Rhodopseudomonas boonkerdii: one gene and its partner. The protein of the gene in region 1 interacts with the protein of each later gene in a pairwise test. Links are inferred from orthologs where the notes say so. Each region holds a gene or a part of one and is shown on either strand. Other genes may lie near its edges. The genes, in order: accC and ribD.

Region 1 (9,838 bases):
CCGGCGCTAGCGCGCCCGCGCTCTACCCATCCTACGATCGCGTGGGCTCCGCGATGATCGCCAGTGCATCCTCGCCGCTCGTCGCTGCCGGTAACGCCTCGAAATCCGCAACATCGTCCAGCGCCGCATCGAGCAGAACCCGGTAGCGCTCGCGGGGCACTTCGATCGCACCGAAGCTGCGCAGATGCTCCGTCACATATTGGGTGTCGAGCAGGCCGTAACCGCCGGCGAGCAGCCGTGCGACGAGATGGACCAGCGCCACCTTCGACGCATCGCGGGCATGGTGAAACATGCTCTCGCCGAAAAACGCGCGGCCGAGCGAGACGCCATAGAGGCCGCCGACGAGGTCGCCGTCCTGCCAAACCTCGACGCTGTGCGCGTGCCCCATCTCGTGCAGCGCGCCATAGAGGTCGCGGATACGTTTGTTGATCCAGGTATCTTCGCGATCGGGCTTCGGCGCGGCGCATTCCGACATCACGCGCTTGAAGGCGCGATCGACGGTCACCGAGAACTTGCCGGAGCGCACCGTGCGTGCGAGGCGCGAACTGACGCAAAAACCGTTCAGCGGGATGACACCGCGTATTTCCGGCTCGACCCAGAACAGGCCGGGATCGTCTGCGCTTTCCGACATCGGGAAGATGCCGCAGGCGTAAGCCCGCAGCAGCAGCTCGGGCGTGATCTCGGTCGATGCGGAGTCGCGGGAACTCATCTCGATAGGCTAGCAGAATAGGGCGATAAGCGCGACCGGCTTGCTTGTCGTGACATCCGACCTAACCTGCAGGAGCCAAGGGAGATGTGGACCATGACACCTGTTCCGAACACGGCCGAGGCTGCGGGGCATCGTATCGTCGTCGTCGGTGCGGGGTTCGGCGGGCTCGAGACCGTGTATCGGCTGCGCGGCGTCGGCGCGCGCATCACGTTGGTCGATCGTCGCAACCATCATCTGTTCCAGCCCTTGCTGTATCAGGTTGCGACGGCGTCCCTGGCGACCTCCGAGATCGCGTGGCCGATCCGTTATCTGCTGCGCGGACGCAAGGATGTGACCACGCTGCTCGGCACGGTGACCGGTATCGATCCGGTCGCGAAGCATGTGCGGCTCGAGGACGGGCCGGCGCTGCCCTATGATACGCTGGTGCTCGCCACCGGCGCCGGCCACGCCTATTTCGGCCATGACGAATGGGCGCCGTTCGCTCCGGGTCTCAAGACACTCGAAGATGCCACGACCATTCGCCGTCGCATTCTCACGGCGTTTGAGCGCGCCGAGAGCGTGGATGACCCGCAAGAGCGCGCGGCACTGCTGAACTTTGTCGTGATCGGCGCCGGCCCGACTGGCGTCGAGCTCGCAGGAACCATTGCCGAAATGGCGCGGACGACATTGCCGGACGATTTTCGCAATATCGATACGCGCAAGGCACGTGTGGTGCTGATCGAAGCTGGACAGCGCGTGCTTGCGAACTTTCCGGAAGACCTGTCGGCCTATGCGCAGCGCTCGCTGGAAAAGCTCGGCGTCGAGGTGGCGCTCGGCCATGCCGTGTCCGAATGCAGCGCCGAAGGCGTCGTCTATGGCGGGACGCGCTTGCCGGCGCGCACCATCATCTGGGCTGCGGGCGTGCGCGCTTCGCCGGCGGCGGAATGGCTGGGCGCGGCAGCCGATCGCGCCGGCCGCCTGCTGATCGATCCCGATCTCACCGTGCCCGGTCATCCCGATATTTTCGCCATCGGCGACACGGTGAGCGTTGCAGCTCCGGATGGCTCACCCGTGCCGGGCATCGCGCCCGCGGCGAAACAGGAGGGACGCTACGTCGCCGATGCCATCAGGCAACGGCTGCGCGGCGCGACGCCGGCGCCGTTCCGCTATCGTCACGACGGCAGCCTCGCGCAGATCGGCAAGCATCTTGCGGTGATCGATTTTGGCAAAATCAGGCTGCGCGGCGCGCTGGCCTGGTGGATCTGGGGCATCGCCCACATCTATTTCCTGATCGGCCTGCGCAACCGTCTGGCGGTCGCGCTGAACTGGCTCTGGATCCACACCCTCGATCAGCGCGGCGCGCGGCTGATCACGCAGGGACGTGCCGTGCTGGATCGGATGAAATCGTAGAACCTCGCGGAGCGGCATCTGCCGGCAGCAGTCGTGCGGCCAATGACGGTGGATTAAACTGGCGCCGGTCGGCCCTACGTTATTTCGCCGCGTTGACCTGCGGTTTCGCGACCGGCTTCGCCACCGCGCTGAAGCGAAGGATCACGCGCGTACCCGTGTGGGTCGGATCACGCTCGACCGTCGCGTCAAGTTTGTTCGCCATGGCGCTGACGATGCGTTGGCCCATGCCGGTGGAGCGCGGGTCGGCCTTCACATTGAGGCCGACACCGTCGTCGGTAATCGACAATTCGAGATCGTCGCCATGGCCGTCGAGCTCGATATGGATCGGGCCGGCGCCGTCGGGGTAAGCGTATTTGACGGCGTTCATCACCAGTTCGTTGACGATGATGCCGATCGCTACGGCGCGGTCCGGATCGATTTCGACCGTCTTCGCCTTCAGTGTCAGGCGCGACATCCGGTTGCCCTCGGCGGAGCGGCGCAGATCCTCGAGCAGCGCTTCAAGATACTGGTTCAGCAGTACGCTTTTGAGATCATGCGATGTGTAGAGCCGGCGGTGCACCTGTGCGACCGCAGCGACGCGGCCCATCGCATTGGTCAGCGCCACCTTGACGTCGTTCTCGCGGGCGGAACTCGCCTGCAGATGCAGCAGCGAGGCGATGATCTGCAGTGAGTTGCCGACGCGGTGGTTGACCTCCCGCAGCAGCATTTCGCGCTCGGCGGCGAGGGCGGCATAACGGTCGCGTGCGGCATGGACCTCGGCCTCCGCCTCGTCGCGCGCACGCATGATCGCGGCTTGCCTGATCGCCGTGTCGCAAGCCACAGTGAGCAATGGAATGAAGTCGCCTTGGGTGTCCTTGACGAGATAATCCACAGCGCCGGCCTTGAGCGCAGTCACCGCGATCTTGCTGTCCTGCGAGGCCGTGACGAACACGACAGGGGGCGGCGCAGGCAGTTTCTGAATCAGTTTCAGCACTTCCAGTCCGTCCATGCCCGGCATGTACTGGTCCAGCGCAATCACATCGATGCCGCCTCGCTCGATACGCGCGATGCCGGCCTCGCCATTCCCGCAATGCTCGACCAAGTAGCCCTGACGCTTCAGGCCGCGCTCTACCAGCCGTGCGAGGCCCACGTCGTCGTCGATATACAGCAGCGTTGGCGAGGCGGTTGAGGTCATGACGTGGCTTGGGGAACCTGGATCACCGAGAAGAACAGACCGAGTTGACGGATCGCGTTGGCGAAGTTTTCGTAGTTCACTGGCTTGGTGATGTAGACGTTACATCCAAGCTCGTAGCATCGCTTGATTTCCTGCGCGTCGTCGGTGGTGGTCAGAACCACAACCGGCGCATATTTGAGATACTCGTTTTCCTTGACCCGGCGCAGGATATCGATCCCGGTCATGTCGGGCAGGTTGAGATCGAGCAGGATCAGAAGGGCGTCGCCCTTGTGGACGGCGCCGGTGCCGTCCGAACCGAACAGATAGGCGAGGGCCTCTGTACCATTGGTGAACGGTTTGATCTCATTGTTGACACCGGATCGCCGGATATTGCGCTCAATCAGACGGGCGTGACCCTCGTCGTCCTCGATCATGATGATCGTCACCGGGTTGCTCATGCTGTTTCGTTCCTGCTCTTGCCCGTCCATCTGGCGGGCAAAGTGACGGTGAAAGTGCTGCCATGGCCGAGTTCGGAGGATACCGACATGGTGCCCCCAAGCCGGCGCACAAGGGCGCGGACATGGGCGAGACCAATGCCTTGGCCCGGCCTGTCCTGTGTACCCGCCCGGCGGAAAAGATCAAATATTCGCTGATGATCTTTGGGATCGATGCCGCGGCCGTTGTCCATCACCTCGAAGATCACAAAGCCCATCTTGGTGCGGCCCTTGACCCTGATCTCGCCGGGCACACCATCCCTGAGATATTTGAGCGCGTTGTCGATCAAGTTCCCGAAGATCTGTTCCAGTGCCAGGCGGTCGCTGACGATCTCGGGCAGCGGCTCGACATGGATCGCGGTTTCGGTTTCCGCTGCCTGGTGAGCGACCGTCGAGACGATGGTTTCGATCAGTTCACGTGTGTCGATCCTGACCGGCTTGAATTCGCGCCGGCCCTCGCGCGTGAGATTGAGGATCGCATTGATCAGCCGGTCCATCTTGCCGATGGACGATTTGATGAAGCCGAGCGCCTCGCTGAAGTCTGACGAGAGCTGCTTGTCCTCCGGGGGCAGCGCCGGTTCGGGCAAGTTCCCGTCGGTGTCGGGAACGACCGGATCGTTGTTCGCCAGCGTCGCGATGCGGCGGAAGATATCGCCGCGCAACTCCTCCAGCTCGCTGGTGAAGCCCATGATGTTGACCAGCGGGGAGCGCAAATCGTGGCTGACGATATAGGCGAAGCGCTGGATTTCCTCATTGGCTTCGCGCAGGTCGGCGGTGCGCTCCTGCACGGCGCTCTCGAGGTTGAGATTGTTGTCGCGCAGCTTGGCCTCGGCATCGTCGCGGGCGTCCGATGAACGACGGACCAGAAAGATCGAAACCGCCGCCAGCAGCACGACGAGGCCCGAGCCGATGACGGTGACGAGAGAAGCGAGTTGCTGGGTACGGTCGGCCGTCTGTGTGCGTTCGCCGAACAGTTTCTCTTCTTCCAGACGTATGGCACGCCCGGCTTCGGCGATCGCCTGCACGGCGGGGCCGGCGCCGGTCTGCGGCAGCATGGCGACGGCGGATGGCGTGTCGTTCTGCTTCACGTAATTGACGGCCCGCGCGAATTCGGCCAACCGCTCCATCACGGCCGGCCGCAGGCGCTTCATGTTCTCGACCTGGACGGGATTGTCGGAAGTGGCAGCCGCGAGTTTGTCGACCCCGGGTAGAATGACGGCGACCGCGGCTTCATGCTCGCGCAGGAACTGCTCTTGACCGTTCAGCAGATAGGCGCGTGCGGCACTTTCGGCGCGGCGGATTTCCAGCAGCAGCGTCGCCAGCTGGTTCTCGACCTCGACGGTGTGGACGACCCAGCCGGAATCCTTGCGTGCCTGATTGACGAGGATGACCGAGGCCGCACTGATGGCGACCAGCACCAACAATCCCGCCGAAAGCAGGACGATCTGCCAGAATCTGCGCTTGCGGGCGACGTCAGCGGTCACGACGGGCTCGCAAGGATTTTCGCTGGAATTTCAACACGTCCCCCGGGGAACCGGGAGTGCCCGGTACTGCACAACCCCGACGTCGCGATTTGGTTCCACAGTGAAATCAAATTCGGGGTGGTGATCGAGGCCTGTTCCGGCCGCCAACGCCGCCGCACACGCGGCGAGGCACGCGGATTTCCGCGCGCCGCCGACCCGTTAACCCTTCTGGCCAGCCAGATACTGTTCGAGCCAGTGGATGTGATAGTCGCCCTCGATCATGTCCTGCTCGCGCGCAAGCTTGCGGAACAGCGGCAGCGTCGTCTCGACGCCGTCCACCACGATCTCGTCCAGCGCCCGGCGCAGCCGCATCAGACATTCCGGACGGTTCTTGCCGTGTACGATCAGCTTGCCGACGAGAGAGTCGTAATAAGGCGGGATCTTGTAACCCTGATAGACCGCGCTATCGATGCGGACCCCGAGGCCGCCGGGCGGGTGATACTGGGTAATGGTGCCAGGCGAGGGCCGGAAGGTTTCCGGGTTCTCCGCATTGATGCGGCACTCGATGGCGTGGCCAATGATCTGCAGCTCGTCCTGGGTGCAGGGCAGGTCGCCGCCGGCGGCAATGCGGATCTGCTCGAGCACGAGATCGATGTCGGTGATCATCTCGGTGACAGGATGCTCGACCTGGATGCGGGTGTTCATTTCGATGAAATAGAACTCGCCATCCTCATAGAGGAATTCGATGGTGCCGACGCCGAGATACTTCATCTCCTGCATCGCCTTGGCACAGATGCCGCCGATCTTGGCGCGCGCTTCCTTGGAGAGGATCGGTGACGGGCCTTCTTCCCAGACCTTCTGGTGGCGGCGCTGCAGCGAACAGTCGCGCTCGCCGAGATGCAGCGCGCCACCGCGGCCATCGCCGAGCACCTGGATTTCGATATGGCGCGGTTTGGTCAGATATTTTTCGAGATAGACCGAAGCATCGCCAAACGCCGCTTTCGCTTCGGTCGCCGCTGTCGAGAGTGCCAATTCGAGATCGGCTTCTGTCTGAGCTACCTTCATGCCGCGGCCGCCGCCGCCGGCAGCTGCCTTCACCAGCACCGGAAAACCGATCTCCTTGGCGATCGCCATGGCATCGTCGTCGGGACCGACGCCGCCATCCGAGCCAGGCACAACGGGAATGCCGAGGCGCTTGGCGGTCTTCTTGGCTTCGATCTTGTCGCCCATGGTGCGGATATGCTCCGCCTTCGGGCCGATGAAAGCGAGATTGTGGTCCGCAAGAATCTCGGCGAAGCGCGCGTTCTCCGACAGGAATCCATAGCCCGGATGCACCGCATCGGCGCCGGTGATCTCGGCGGCAGCGAGCAGCGAGGGGATATGGAGGTAGCTGTCCTTGGAGGCCGGCGGGCCGATGCACACGCTCTCGTCGGCAAGGCGCACATGCATGGCGTCGGCATCGGCCGTGGAATGCACGGCGACGGTCGCGATGCCGAGCTCCTTGCAGGCGCGCAAGATGCGAAGTGCGATCTCGCCGCGATTGGCGATCAGGATTTTCTCGAACATGGCGTTCCGTCGTCTGAGGTATTGAAGTCGTTATTCGATGATGACGAGCGGTTCGCCGTATTCGACGGGCGCGCCGTCTTCCACCAGGATCTGGGTGACCGTGCCCGCGCGCGGCGCCGGAATCTGGTTCATGGTCTTCATCGCTTCGATGATGATCAGGGTCTGGCCCGCGGTGACCTTGGTGCCGACGCTGACGAAAGGCGGCTTGCCGGGCTCTGGCGCCATATAGGCGGTGCCGACCATCGGCGACGGCACGACGCCCGGATGCTTGCTGTAGTCTGGGCCCGACGGTGCGGCAGGTGCTGCAGCGATGGCTGTCACCGGAGCCGGCGCCGGCGCAGCGGTAACGGGCGCAGCAGCGTAGACCGGCGCAGCGGCGGCAGTCACATGCACTTCGCGTGCGACGCGCACATGCAGGCCCGAGCGCTCGACTTCGATCTCGGTGAGGTTCGTCTCATTCAGCAGCTGCGCGAGTTCGCGGATGAAAGCGCTGTCGGCGGAAGCGGCTTGCGGTGCGACGACTTTCGGGGCGGCGGCTTTGGCAGGGGCAGGCTTACGGGCCATGGGCAATCCGATACTTGAAGGAGTGGGTTTGAATCAGGTGAGCGGGGTCTTGCCGAGCTTGGCGGCGAGACCGGAGATCGCGAGGCGATAGCCCTCGATGCCGAAACCGCAAAGGCTGGCAAAGGCGGCGCGGGCGGTGAACGAGTGATGGCGAAAGTCTTCGCGCGTATAGACGTTGCTGATATGCACTTCGACGGTCGGCACTTTCACGCCGACCAGCGCGTCATGAATGGCGATCGAGGTGTGCGAATAGGCGCCGGCATTGATGATGATGCCCGCTGCCGTCGTGCGCGCGGCATGGATCCAATTGATTAGCTCGCCCTCGATATTCGACTGGCGGCAATCCGCTGTCAGGCCATATTTGGCAGCGGCCTCCGCGCACAGCGCCTCGACATCGGCAAGGGTCGCGTGCCCATAGGTCTCGGGCTCGCGAATGCCCAGCAGATTGAGGTTGGGTCCGTTGAGGACCAGAACTGTGTTGGTGGAGGCCATCGGGGGTCCCGGACAGGCGACAGGGCGCAAAAGCGCGGTTCTGCCGGGGGTTATAGGTAACCTCGCCGCGGAGGGGAAGCCTTGCCTGTGCCCGTTCCCCCAGCCAAATCCTTTGCCCGGCGGGCGAAATATACCGCAAAGCGCTCGAATCCTTGGATTAACCAAGCTCTTGCGAAGGTGCACCGGGTCTGAATGTTGCGATGCGGAAGGATTCGCGCAACCGAAACGGGCGAGTCGTTGGAGACCCGCCCGCCGAATCCGTGATTAATGCCATGGCCTGGAGGCGATGGCTTACGCGTCGATCACGGCCACGATCTCATAGGTCGCCGGATCGACGATCACGATCTGGTTGCTCACCAGGATCAGATTGTAGCCGCGCCAGGCCGGATAGATCGTCACGATCTCGGCCGGGACCGGATGGAAGTGAACGTCACGCGGGACGCGGGTACCAACCGACACCGCGAAGTTCACGTTGGTCACGGGCGCGATGTGCTGCTGCTTGACAACGGTCGTCACCTTGGTGCGTTGCTCGGTGGTGAGTTTGGCGCCGGCCGCAGCCTGTCCGGTGGTCGTGGTCGATTTTTCGGTCGTCGACTTGCTGTCGGCGCTCGATTTCGAATTCGCAGCCGGATTGTTCCTGTCCTCGGCCTTCATGTCCTTCGCGTTCTTGCCGCCATCGCGGGTCTGATCGCTCGCACGCTGATTGCCGTTATCGCGCTGCATCTTGTCATCCGACTGACTCTGCTTGGTGGCAGGCTGTTTATGATCGGATTTGTTGGTGGTGTCGGTGGCTTCATCGCGCTTGCTGGGAGCGCTGTTTGCGGTCGGCGCCGCGCGATCTTCAGTGCCGCCGCGCATCGACGCACCACCACCCGCCGCACCGCCACCCGCGGGTGCTTCCCGGCTCATGCCGGCACCGCCGCCGGCGCTGCCTGCTCCGGCGCCGCCGGGGCTCTGTGCGCTCACGACACCTGAACCTGCAATCAGAGCAGCGGCGGCGACACTTACGAATAAATGCTTGTTCATCTTGTTTTCCTCACAGTTGCGTTTGCATTGCCCGCCCGACAACAGAGTGCATATGTCGATGTTCCGCAGAAACTTGTGCCGATGTTGCACGCAGCCAAAAAAGAGGTGTCAGTCGTACTGTCCAGTTTCGTTCAGCGGGAACAAAAGCGCGTTCAATGCGTTTTTGGGTCTGCGAGGCCTTGGAATGACCGCTTTCGTCGAACGGATCGTGCAGAAACTGAGCGAAGCGGCGCCGATCGAGCGCGCAGTGTCGACGATCGTTGCCGACGTTTTGGAAAATACGGCGGCCAAACTGTCGCGCGGTGAGCGCGTCTGGCTTGAGAAAAGACATTCCGGGAAGGAAGACATCTGTTCGCCCTCCTGACGACATCCGGTCTGCCGGCGCAAACCGGCCTGTTCGCATCGCCTTCAAGTGCCACCCTCAGGCGTAACGCCGCAGCCTCTGGCGCGGTCGCTCGATAGACACGAGCGTCGTTTCATCTAACATTCCTGCGCCGATGTGAGTCTGGATGACGGGTTGATGCGGAGACTGGTTGCGAGTGTCGTGCTGGCGATGGCCGCCATGATATCCTCGGCATCGGCATGGGAGCACTGGGGCGGCGACGCCGGCGGAACGCGTTTTTCACCACTTTCCCAGATCACCCCCGGCAACGTCACGCGCCTCGTCGAGGCGTGGCGTTTTCACACGGGCGATCTGATCACGCGCCCGCCCGCGATGATGCGGCGCTCGAAATTCGAGGCGACGCCGCTGTTGGTCGAGGGCAGCCTGATCTTCTGCACGCCGTTCAACGAAGTGGTGGCGCTAAATCCGGCTACCGGCCGCGTGCGCTGGCGCACCGATCCCGGCATTCCAGCCGATTTCAAGCCGGGCAACCGCTGGGTCTGTCGCGGCGTCACCCACTGGCGCGACCCTCGCGCCGAAGCGAACGCCGCCTGCGCCAGCCGCATCGTGATGGGAACCAACGATGCGCGTGTGATTGCG
Region 2 (9,839 bases), 650 kb from region 1 along the record:
GCGCGGGAGAGCTGTTGGATACATTTGCGTGTTGCGGCATCAAAGTACCCGTGTTCGACAAAAACAGGCAAGGCAGTCTTTCCTATGACGCTTCATCGGATACCTGGGTTCGAGATCGAAAGCGTGAATTTTTCTGCAGGCGAGGGACCACTGACATGCGTCTGGAAGCGGTTGCGCCAATGCCGTCCGGCGGGATAGACATCGCGCTGAATCCGCCGAACAACCCATTCATCCAGTCCTTCCTGTTTGGCCCCGACCGGAGCGCTTATGTCATCTCCTTCCTCCGAAGAATTGTCGCGCGCGGCGCTCGCTTATCATCGCCAGCCCAAACCGGGTAAGCTCGAGATCCAGGCGACCAAGCCGCTCGCCAATCAGCGCGACCTCGCGCTCGCTTATTCGCCCGGCGTCGCCGCGCCGTGTCTCGCCATCGCCGCCGATCCCAATGAAGCGGCATCGCTGACCTCCCGGGCCAATCTCGTCGCTGTGGTGTCGAACGGCACTGCCGTTCTCGGTCTCGGCAATATCGGCCCGCTGGCCTCGAAGCCTGTCATGGAAGGCAAGGCTGTCCTGTTCAAGAAATTCGCCGGCATCGACGTGTTCGATATCGAAATCGCGGCCGACACCATCGAGCGCGTGGTCGAGACGGTTTCGGCATTGGAGCCGACCTTCGGCGGCATCAATCTCGAAGACATCAAGGGACCGGAGTGCTTCGAGATCGAGGCGCAGCTCAAGGAGCGCATGAAGATCCCGGTCTTCCATGACGACCAGCATGGCACCGCCATCATCGTCGGCGCCGCCATCAAGAATGCTCTGCTGCTCAACGGCAAGAAGATCGAAGACGTCAAGATCGTGTGCTCTGGCGCCGGCGCCGCCGCGATCGCCTGTCTCAATCTGCTTGTCTCGATGGGGGCGCAGAAGAAGAACATCTGGGTCTCCGACATCGACGGCGTGGTGCATGAAGGGCGCAACACCCTGATGGATCGCTGGAAGGCGGTCTACGCACAGAAGACCGACGCCCGCACGCTCGGTGACATCATCGGTGGCGCCGATATCTTCCTCGGCGTGTCTGCGCCCGGCGTGCTGAAGCCGGAGATGGTCAAGGCAATGGCCGACAAGCCGCTGGTGCTGGCGCTGGCCAATCCGGTCCCGGAAATCATGCCCGACGAGGCACGCAAGGCGCGGCCGGACGCGATGATCTGCACGGGGCGCTCGGACTTCCCGAACCAGGTCAACAACGTTCTCTGCTTCCCCTTCATCTTCCGCGGCGCGCTGGATTGCGGCGCCACCGCCATCAACGAGGCGATGAAGATCGCCGCCGTCGACGCCATTGCGCAGCTCGCGCAGGATCCGCCATCGGATGCCGTGACCGCCGGTTTTGAAACCGAAACGCAGGGCTTCGGTCCGGGCTCGCTGATCCCGTCGCCCTTCGATCCGCGCCTGATCCTGCGCATCGCGCCGGCCGTTGCCAAGGCTGCGATGGAGTCGGGCGTCGCGTCGCGTCCGATCGCCAATTTCGAGGAGTATGCTGCAGGCCTCGAACGCTTCGCATTCCGTTCTGGCCTCGTGATGAAGCCGGTGTTCGCCAAGGCGAAGACGCAACCCGTCCGCGTCATCTATGCCGAAGGCGAGGACGAGCGCGTGCTGCGCGCCGTGCAGGTCGTGCTGGAAGAAAAGCTGGCGCGTCCGATCCTCGTCGGTCGTCCGTCCGTGGTGGACGCACGCATCAAGCGGTTCGGTCTGTCGATCAAGGCCGGTCAGGATTTCGACCTCATCAATCCCGAGGACGATCCGCGCTATCGCTCTTACGTTCAATCCTATATCGACGTCGCCGGTCGTCGCGGCGTGACGCCCGATGTGGCGCGCACGGTCGTTCGCACCAATGCGACCGTCATTGCTGCGCTCGCTGTGATCCGCGGTGAAGCCGATGCGATGATTTGCGGTATCGAAGGCCGCTATATGAGCCATCTGCGCCATGTGCGCGAGATCATCGGATTCCTGCCGGGCGTCAGCGATTTCGCAGCGCTCTCTCTCATGATCAGCAGCAAGGGCGCGCATTTTATCGCCGACACGCAGGTGCGCCCCAATCCGAGCGCCGAAGAACTCGCCGAAATTGCTGCGCTTGCGGCCAACCACGTGCAGCGCTTCGCCATGAAGCCGAAGATCGCCTTCGTCTCGCATTCGGATTTCGGCAGCTACGACACGGACTCCTCGCGCAAGATGCGCCGGGCCGCGACGTTGCTCCGCGAAAGGCATCCGGAGATTGAGTCCGATGGTGAAATGCAGGGCGACACCGCACTCTCTGAAGCTGCGCGCAAAATGGTACTGCCGCATTCGAAGCTCGAAGGCGCCGCGAATGTCCTGATCATGCCGACGCTTGATACGGCCAATGTCGCCTATCAGATGATCAAGACACTCGGCGATGCGCTGCCGGTCGGTCCGATCCTGATCGGTCCGGCGCGTCCGGCGCATATCCTGACGCAGGGCGTGACGGCGCGCGGCATTCTCAACATGACTGCTGTGGCCGCTGTCGAAGCGCAGGAACGGGCAGGGCGCTCGCAGGCCAATCTGTTCGGCTGAGCCGGCGAACCATCATTGCGTTGCTGACCACAAATGGATGACTTCGCGAGAAGTCATCCATTTGCGTTTGAAAAAGCGACAAACTTGATCATACTTGTCGCGTTTCGATCCGCAGTCGTTGCAGTTCGTGAGGCTTTCACATGCCGGCGTTTATTACTTTCGGGCGTATCCTGTTTGCGGTGATCTTCATCGCGTCGGGAGCGAGCAAGTTTCTCGATCTCGGCGTGGCGGCAGATGCGATCTCGAACAAGGTTCTGCCCACGCTTCCTGCAGCCGTGTTGCCTTATACCGCGCAGCTCGAACAATTGGCGGGGATGGAACTGAAGCAGATCATGGCGATTGCCACAGCGGCGCTGGAACTGATCGGCGGCATCGCCATCGCACTGAATTTCGGTGCGCGCTTCTTCGCCCTCGTGATGGTGCTGTTCGTGATGGCTGCGACGTTCTACTTCCACGACTTCTGGAATCTCGCAGGTGCCGATGCCAAGGCGCAGATGATCCACGCGCTGAAGAACCTGTCGTTGATCGGCGGGCTGTTCATGATCGCCGGCATCGGCAAAGGGCCGCGACTGGATGCTTATGGCGAAGGGTGATCGAATGTAGGGCGAATGAGCGCAGCGTAATCCGCCGTTCTTCGTCCCACGCAATCGGCAGGCGGATTACGCGGAGTTTATCATCGGGCGCGCTTCGCGCGAGCCGTTGGCTCATCCGCCCTACGAACGCCGCCATGCTGTGACGGTGACTTCATGCTCTGCGTCCAGTATGCGCGTCTCCGCAGCCTTCAGTCCATGGCTTGCCAGCACATCGTGCGGCGATTGCGCGGGGACATTCGGAAAGCAGCCTTGTCCGTTCGGCACGATGACATCAGGTGCTTCTGACAGCCAGAACGTGTCGAAGCGATCCATGAACATGTCGAAGACGGTCGGGCCGCCGATGATCGCGATGGTGCCGCGCGAAATGTCGGCCCGCGCACAGGCCTGCTCGAATGTCGCGCCGGCGGGATTCCACAAGGTCGCCTTGGCGTTGGCCGGATCGCGCGCGACGCCGTCGATCTGCCGTGTCAGCACGATGCGTTTGCGCTGCGGCGAGTTCGGCTGGTCCTCAAAGGAATTGCGGCCGTGCACGATCAGGCTGGTCCGATCGAGGGCTTCATTGAAGAAGTGCTGGTCGCCGGGAAATTTCAGGCTGTCCGGCATCACGCCGCTGGCGTCGGCGAGCATGCCGTTGCCTGAAACGATCACATAACCTTCGAAACGCAACGCTGACATCTGCACTTGCTAGCTTATTCCGGGACCGTCGTCACCACACTGCTGAGCGGACGCGTGCTCACCGTCGGCAGCTTGGCATCCTTGGCGAGCGCTTCGTCATAGGATGCAATCGTCTGCACCGGCGCTTTCGCGCGCATCAGCACGACCTTGTAGCCGCCTGCTTTCAGCCGGCGCAGCAGTTCCGGCAGCGCTTCGGCGGTGGGCTTCTGGAAGTCGTGCATCAGGATGATGCCCTTGCCGAGCCTGTCGAGCTTGGTCATTACATTGGTGATGACCTGCTCGGATTTGCGGGTCTTGAAATCGAAACTGTCGATGTCGCAGGAGAAGATCGCCATGTTGCGCTCGCCGAGATAGGTGACGATTTCGGGCGGGTGCTGCAGGGCCGGCGCGCGGAAGAAGGGGGCGGGGGCGGCGCCCAGCGCCCATTTGACGGCGCTGAACCCCTTTTCGATCTCGTCCTTGCGCTGCTGCTCGGTGAGCTTCTTGCTGGTCAGCGCGATATGCGCCCAGGTGTGGCCGCCGATGGTGTGGCCGGCAGCGGCGACCTGCTTCAGAATCTCGGGATGATAAGTGGCGTGCTTGCCGATCGGGAAGAAGACGGCGCGGACGCATTGGTCGGCCAAAGCCTTCAGCACTGCCGGCGTCGTGGTGGGCCACGGGCCGTCGTCGAAGGTGAGGACCACTTCCTTGTCGCGCAGGAAGTCGAGCTGCTTGAAATGCTCGAAGCCGAAACCGGGGCCGCCGGTGGTGTCGATCTCCACTACGCGGCTGACGCCGAGCGCGTCGGGATTGGCGCAAGCAGGCTTCGCCGCGGTGTTCGGAGCGGGCGCCGGTGCCGGAGCTGCAGCTTTCGGCGCCTGGGCCAGTGCCTGCATCGCCCAGAGCGACATCGCGCTCGCCAAAATCACACCTGCCGCCTTGCGCATGACGTCCCCCGTGCAACGTTCCGGCCGAGAATAGGCTGGCGACAAGTCTAGCGTGATTTTCTGCGTTGGGGTCATGGGACGAGCCTTTTCCCCAGCGTGTTGGAATGGATGTGAATGTCAAACAGCCACGTCCTTCCCGAGATCATGAGGCCTCATTCTCGCGGCGCTTGCGCGTCCGAGGTGTGAGCAGGTCTCCCCTCGAAGACATGAGGGGAGGCGGCACGCCGCAAGGCGCGTGGGGGTGGGACTGACGCGATCGGTTCGCACTGGATCGCCAGTGCTGGCCGGCCGCGCAACGCCTGACGGCGTGCCACCGCGGGACTTTTGGCTGGAGGACCGCTCTGTCGCACACCGGCACGTCCCTTACTCCTTGCCGCAGCAAGTTTCCGAGCCGCTGATCCCGACGGATTTCTCCGCCGTTCGCCTGTGCCGTCGCAGCCGACCTATCGGCTCCCCCTCGTAATGGGGAGGGACGGTGACCCCCGGCCTCCCGAGTCCTGCTTGCGAGGCAGGCCGCGGGCTCCGCATCCTGTCCCGCTCAAAGAACGCCTCATGAGAGCGCCCCCCGCGAACAAGACGGCTGGGATATAGGGCAATGAGAGGAATATTGTCAAGAACAAAGTGAGAACATTTTATCGCGACCGTAGGATGGGTAGAGCGGAGCGAAACCCATCAATCCCGTCGATGCCTCACGCTCCGCCGATGGGTTTCGCTCCAGCGCTGCCGCGCCTTCGCTCTACCCATCCTACGCGCCCGCGCAGCGATCTTGTTTTGCGATCGCCGCATGTTTGCCGGGCCGGCTAAATCTGGTCTCGCCCCGGCAAATCCTTGGACGAGGCGGCCAGATATGGTATCCCGACGCAGTTCCTGCCCACCACCCGAGACCGCTCGCGCTCCGCCATTCTGGCCGCGGCGGTGGAGATATGCCCTGATGACCAGTTCGGCCCGTAACGCCTCGTTCTTCACCGCCTCGCTCACGCAGGCCGATCCGGAAATCGCAGCCGCGATCAAGGGGGAACTTGGCCGCCAGCGCCATGAGATCGAGCTGATCGCCTCGGAAAACATCGTCAGCCGCGCCGTGCTGGAGGCGCAGGGCTCGGTGATGACCAACAAATATGCCGAGGGCTATCCGGGCGCGCGCTACTATGGCGGCTGCGAATTCGTCGATGTCGCCGAGAATCTCGCCATCGAGCGCGCCAAGCAGCTGTTCGGCGCCCAGTTCGCGAACGTCCAGCCGAATTCCGGCAGCCAGATGAACCAGGCCGTGTTCCTGGCGCTGCTGCAGCCGGGCGATACCTTCATGGGCCTCGACCTCGCGGCCGGCGGCCATCTGACGCACGGTTCGCCCGTCAACATGTCCGGCAAGTGGTTCAAGCCGGCGCATTACACCGTGCGCCAGGACGACCAGATCCTCGACATGGATGCCATCGCCAAACAGGCGGAAGAGGTGAAGCCGAAGCTGATCATCGCCGGCGGCTCCGCCTATTCGCGCGCCTGGGACTTCAAGCGTTTTCGCGAGATCGCCGACAGCGTCGGTGCCTATCTGCTCGTCGACATGGCCCACTTCGCCGGTCTCGTCGCCGGCGGCGTGCATGAATCGCCGGTGCCGCATGCGCATGTCACCACCACGACCACGCACAAGTCGCTGCGCGGCCCGCGCGGCGGCCTGATTCTCACCAATGACGAAGCGCTGCACAAGAAGCTGAACTCGGCGATCTTCCCGGGTCTGCAGGGCGGCCCCTTGATGCATGTGATCGCGGCCAAGGCGGTGGCCTTTAAGGAAGCGCTGCAGCCGGAGTTCAAGACCTACGCGGCCAACGTCGTCGCCAATGCCAAGGCGCTGGCCGAGACGCTGAAGTCGCAGGGTTTTGACATTGTTTCGGGCGGCACCGACAACCATCTGATGCTGGTGGACCTGCGGCCGAAGGGCCTCAAGGGCAATGTATCGGAGAAGGCGCTGGTTCGCGCTGGCCTGACCTGCAACAAGAACGGCGTGCCGTTCGATCCGGAAAAGCCGTGGGTCACCTCGGGCATCCGTCTCGGCACCCCCGCTGCGACCACCCGTGGCTTCGGCACCGAAGAGTTCAAGCAGGCCGGCGAGTTCATAGCCGAGGTGCTGAGCGCCGTGGCGCAGTCCGGCGACGGCAGTGCGCCGCTGGTCGAAGCGGCTGTTAAGGAAAAGGTGAAGGCGCTGACGGATCGTTTCCCGATCTATCAGTAAGGAAAGTCGTTTATTGCCGTCATTGCGAGCCCTGACGAATTGCGGAGCAATTCGTTTGGGCGAAGCAATCCAGAAGGTCAAGAAAACTGGATTGCTTCGTCGCTTCGCTCCTCGCAATGACGAGAGGATAGGTTCATGCGCTGCCCGAACTGCAACAGCCTCGATACGCAGGTGAAGGACTCGCGGCCCACCGAAGACTCGTCGGTCATCCGCAGGCGGCGCGTGTGCATCGCCTGCAATTTCCGCTTCACCACCTTCGAGCGCGTGCAGCTGCGTGAGCTCACGGTGATCAAGCGCAACGGACGCCGGGTGCCGTTCGATCGCGACAAGCTGGTGCGCTCGCTGCAGATTTCGTTGCGCAAGCGTCCTGTCGATCCGGAAAAGGTCGAGACCATGGTGTCGGCCATCGTGCGCGAGCTGGAGAGCGGCGGCGAGGCGGAGATTTCGTCCGAGGCGATCGGCGAGATCGTGATGGAGCATCTGCGCGTTCTCGACGACGTCGCCTATGTCCGCTTTGCCTCGGTGTATCGCGATTTTCGCGAGGCGAAGGATTTCCAGGCGTTGCTCGGTGAGCTCCACACCGATGACGCAGTTCTTGATGAAAATGGACAGCCCACGGCCGCAGGAAAATGATCTTCCGTATCCTGGAAGACCAGCATCGCGAAAAACTCGCCGCCGCCAAGGCCGAGGATCTCCGCTACATGCAGCTTGCGCTGACGCTGGGCCGCCGCGGGCAGGGGCGGACATGGCCGAACCCCGCTGTCGGTGCCGTCGTCGTGAAGGACGGCGTGATTCTCGGCCGCGGCTGGACGCAGCCGGGCGGCCGGCCGCATGCGGAGCCGGTGGCGCTGGCGCAGGCCGGTGAAGTCGCACGCGGGGCGACGCTTTATGTCACGCTGGAGCCATGCTCGCATTTTGGCAAATCGCCGCCTTGTGCGGATGCCATCGCCGCTGCCGGCATCGCGCGCGTCGTCGCGGCGGTCGAGGATCCCAATCCCGAAGTTGCCGGGCAGGGCCACGCACGGCTGCGTGCGGCGGGGATCAAGGTCGATGTCGGCCTCTGCGCCGAGGAAGCGGCGCGCGATCACGCCGGGCACTTCCGCCGCATCCGTGACAAGCGCCCGCATGTGGTGCTGAAGCTCGCGGTTTCGCCGGACGGGAAAATCGCGGCCGCCGGGCACAAGCCCGTCGCCGTGACGGGCGAGCGGGTTCGCTCGCGCGTGCATCTGTTGCGCGCGCAATGCGACGCGATCCTTGTCGGCATCGGCACCGTCATCGCCGACGATCCGGAACTGACATGCCGCCTGCCGGGCATGATGAAACGCTCGCCGGTGCGTGTGGTGCTCGATCGTGCGCTGCGCATCTCAGGCAACAGCAAGCTGGTTCATTCCGCCCGCACGGTACCGCTCTGGGTGATGACGTCGGATATCGCCGAGGCGCCGGCCGCGATGGCGCTCGGCGCCGCAGGTGCGCAGGTGCTGCGTGTGCCGGCGGTGACATCGCCGTTGCCGGGGCTGGATTTATCGGCGGTGCTGCATAGCTTGGCCGGGAAGGGCATCACCCGGCTGCTGGTGGAGGGCGGCGCGAAGATCGCGTCGTCTTTCGTGAGCGCCGGCCTCGTCGATGAAATCTGGCTGTTTCAAGGGCCGAACGAGATCGGCGAAGGCGGTGTCAACGCGCTGGACGCATTGCCGCTGAGCGCGATCACCGGGTCGCCGGGGTTCAAGGTGCGTGCTAGCGAGACGATCGAGAACGATACGCTCACGATTTATGAGCGCGCCACGGTTTAGCTGTGCCCCTCATGGTGAGGAGGCGCTTCTTCAGCGCCGTCTCGAACCATGAGATGGCTGGGCGCGGCGCTTGCCGCCATCCTTCGAGACGCGACCAAGTGGTCGCTCCTCAGGATGAGGGCAGGGTGATTTGAGGTAAGAAAGAGACATTCATGTTTACCGGCATTGTCACCGATATCGGCGAGATCGAAAGCCTGAGGCCAGTGGCGCAGGGCCAGCTGCACCGGCTGCGCATTCTCTGCGACTACGACCAGACCACCATCGCCGATGGCGCCTCGATCGCTCATAACGGCGTCTGTCTCACGGTGGTTTCCTCGGGCGTCGCGAACGGCAAGACCTGGTTCGATGTCGATGCCGCGGCGGAGACGCTGGCGCTGACCACGGCCAAACACTGGCAGGTCGGAACCAGGCTCAATCTGGAACGCGCGCTGAAGATCGGCGACGAACTCGGCGGCCATATCGTCGCCGGCCACGTCGACGGTATCGCCACCATCGTGTCGCGCGAGAATCTGCCCGATATGGCGCGGATCACCTTCCGCACCACGCGGGAACTGGCGAAATTCATCGCCACCAAGGGCTCGGTCACACTGGATGGCGTGTCGCTGACGGTGAACACGGTGTCGGACGTGGAGTTCGCCGTGCTGATCATTCCGCACACGCTGAGCGTCACCACGCTGGGCGAGAGCTGGCAGGCGGGTACCGAGGTCAATATTGAAGTAGACCTGATGGCCCGCTATGCGGCGCGGCTGGCGGAGATGGCGTGACCGTAGGGCGGATGAGCGTAGCGTCATCCGCCGGCCGAGCTCAAAGCGGAAACTCCGCGGCGGATTACGGCTTCGCCTCATCCGCCCTACGGCTATAAGTGCTTGGAATCCCAACTTATGCGGCCTAAAAGGCTGCCCGAATGTAAGTCACTACTGACTGGAACGAGACCCGATGGCCGACCCGCGACGTGCCCCCCTGAAGGACCAGACCGACATCACCGGCGCCCATGCGCTGATCGTCGAGGCCCGGTTTTACGACGATATCCAGGACGCCATGCTGGAGGCCGCTATTG

The links.
Region 2: the proteins of accC (region 1) and ribD interact in binary tests that used the Escherichia coli proteins (3 or more experiments, as listed by UniProt). The link is inferred for Rhodopseudomonas boonkerdii from one-to-one orthologs.

Annotation. Positions count from the first base shown.
Region 1 is NZ_CP036537.1:3,360,915-3,370,752, reverse strand. Bases 4,602-7,520 are described here. They hold accC (acetyl-CoA carboxylase biotin carboxylase subunit), read right to left. Parts: upstream 6,775-7,520; coding sequence 5,428-6,774; downstream 4,602-5,427. Other genes in these bases: aroQ (type II 3-dehydroquinate dehydratase), read right to left, coding at 7,372-7,520; accB (acetyl-CoA carboxylase biotin carboxyl carrier protein), read right to left, coding at 6,805-7,338; E0H22_RS15350 (sensor histidine kinase), read right to left, coding at 4,602-5,229. In the rest of the region: aat (leucyl/phenylalanyl-tRNA--protein transferase), read right to left, coding at 32-709; E0H22_RS15365 (NAD(P)/FAD-dependent oxidoreductase), read left to right, coding at 803-2,098; E0H22_RS15360 (sensor histidine kinase), read right to left, coding at 2,178-3,272; E0H22_RS15355 (response regulator), read right to left, coding at 3,269-3,709; more of E0H22_RS15350, read right to left, coding at 3,706-4,601; more of aroQ, read right to left, coding at 7,521-7,830; E0H22_RS15330 (DUF1236 domain-containing protein), read right to left, coding at 8,122-8,856; E0H22_RS15325 (hypothetical protein), read right to left, coding at 8,867-9,187; E0H22_RS15320 (pyrroloquinoline quinone-dependent dehydrogenase), read left to right, coding at 9,377-9,838. UniProt on the Escherichia coli protein: This protein is a component of the acetyl coenzyme A carboxylase complex; first, biotin carboxylase catalyzes the carboxylation of the carrier protein and then the transcarboxylase transfers the carboxyl group to form malonyl-CoA.
Region 2 is NZ_CP036537.1:2,702,383-2,712,221, forward strand. Bases 6,782-9,701 are described here. They hold ribD (bifunctional diaminohydroxyphosphoribosylaminopyrimidine deaminase/5-amino-6-(5-phosphoribosylamino)uracil reductase RibD), read left to right. Parts: upstream 6,782-7,621; coding sequence 7,622-8,782; downstream 8,783-9,701. Other genes in these bases: glyA (serine hydroxymethyltransferase), read left to right, coding at 6,782-6,992; nrdR (transcriptional regulator NrdR), read left to right, coding at 7,128-7,625; E0H22_RS12540 (riboflavin synthase), read left to right, coding at 8,935-9,546. Outside these bases: E0H22_RS12505 (NADP-dependent malic enzyme), read left to right, coding at 268-2,577; E0H22_RS12510 (DoxX family protein), read left to right, coding at 2,718-3,170; E0H22_RS12515 (dihydrofolate reductase), read right to left, coding at 3,291-3,845; E0H22_RS12520 (polysaccharide deacetylase family protein), read right to left, coding at 3,860-4,771; more of glyA, read left to right, coding at 5,703-6,781; ribH (6,7-dimethyl-8-ribityllumazine synthase), read left to right, coding at 9,719-9,839. UniProt on the Escherichia coli protein: Converts 2,5-diamino-6-(ribosylamino)-4(3h)-pyrimidinone 5'-phosphate into 5-amino-6-(ribosylamino)-2,4(1h,3h)-pyrimidinedione 5'-phosphate.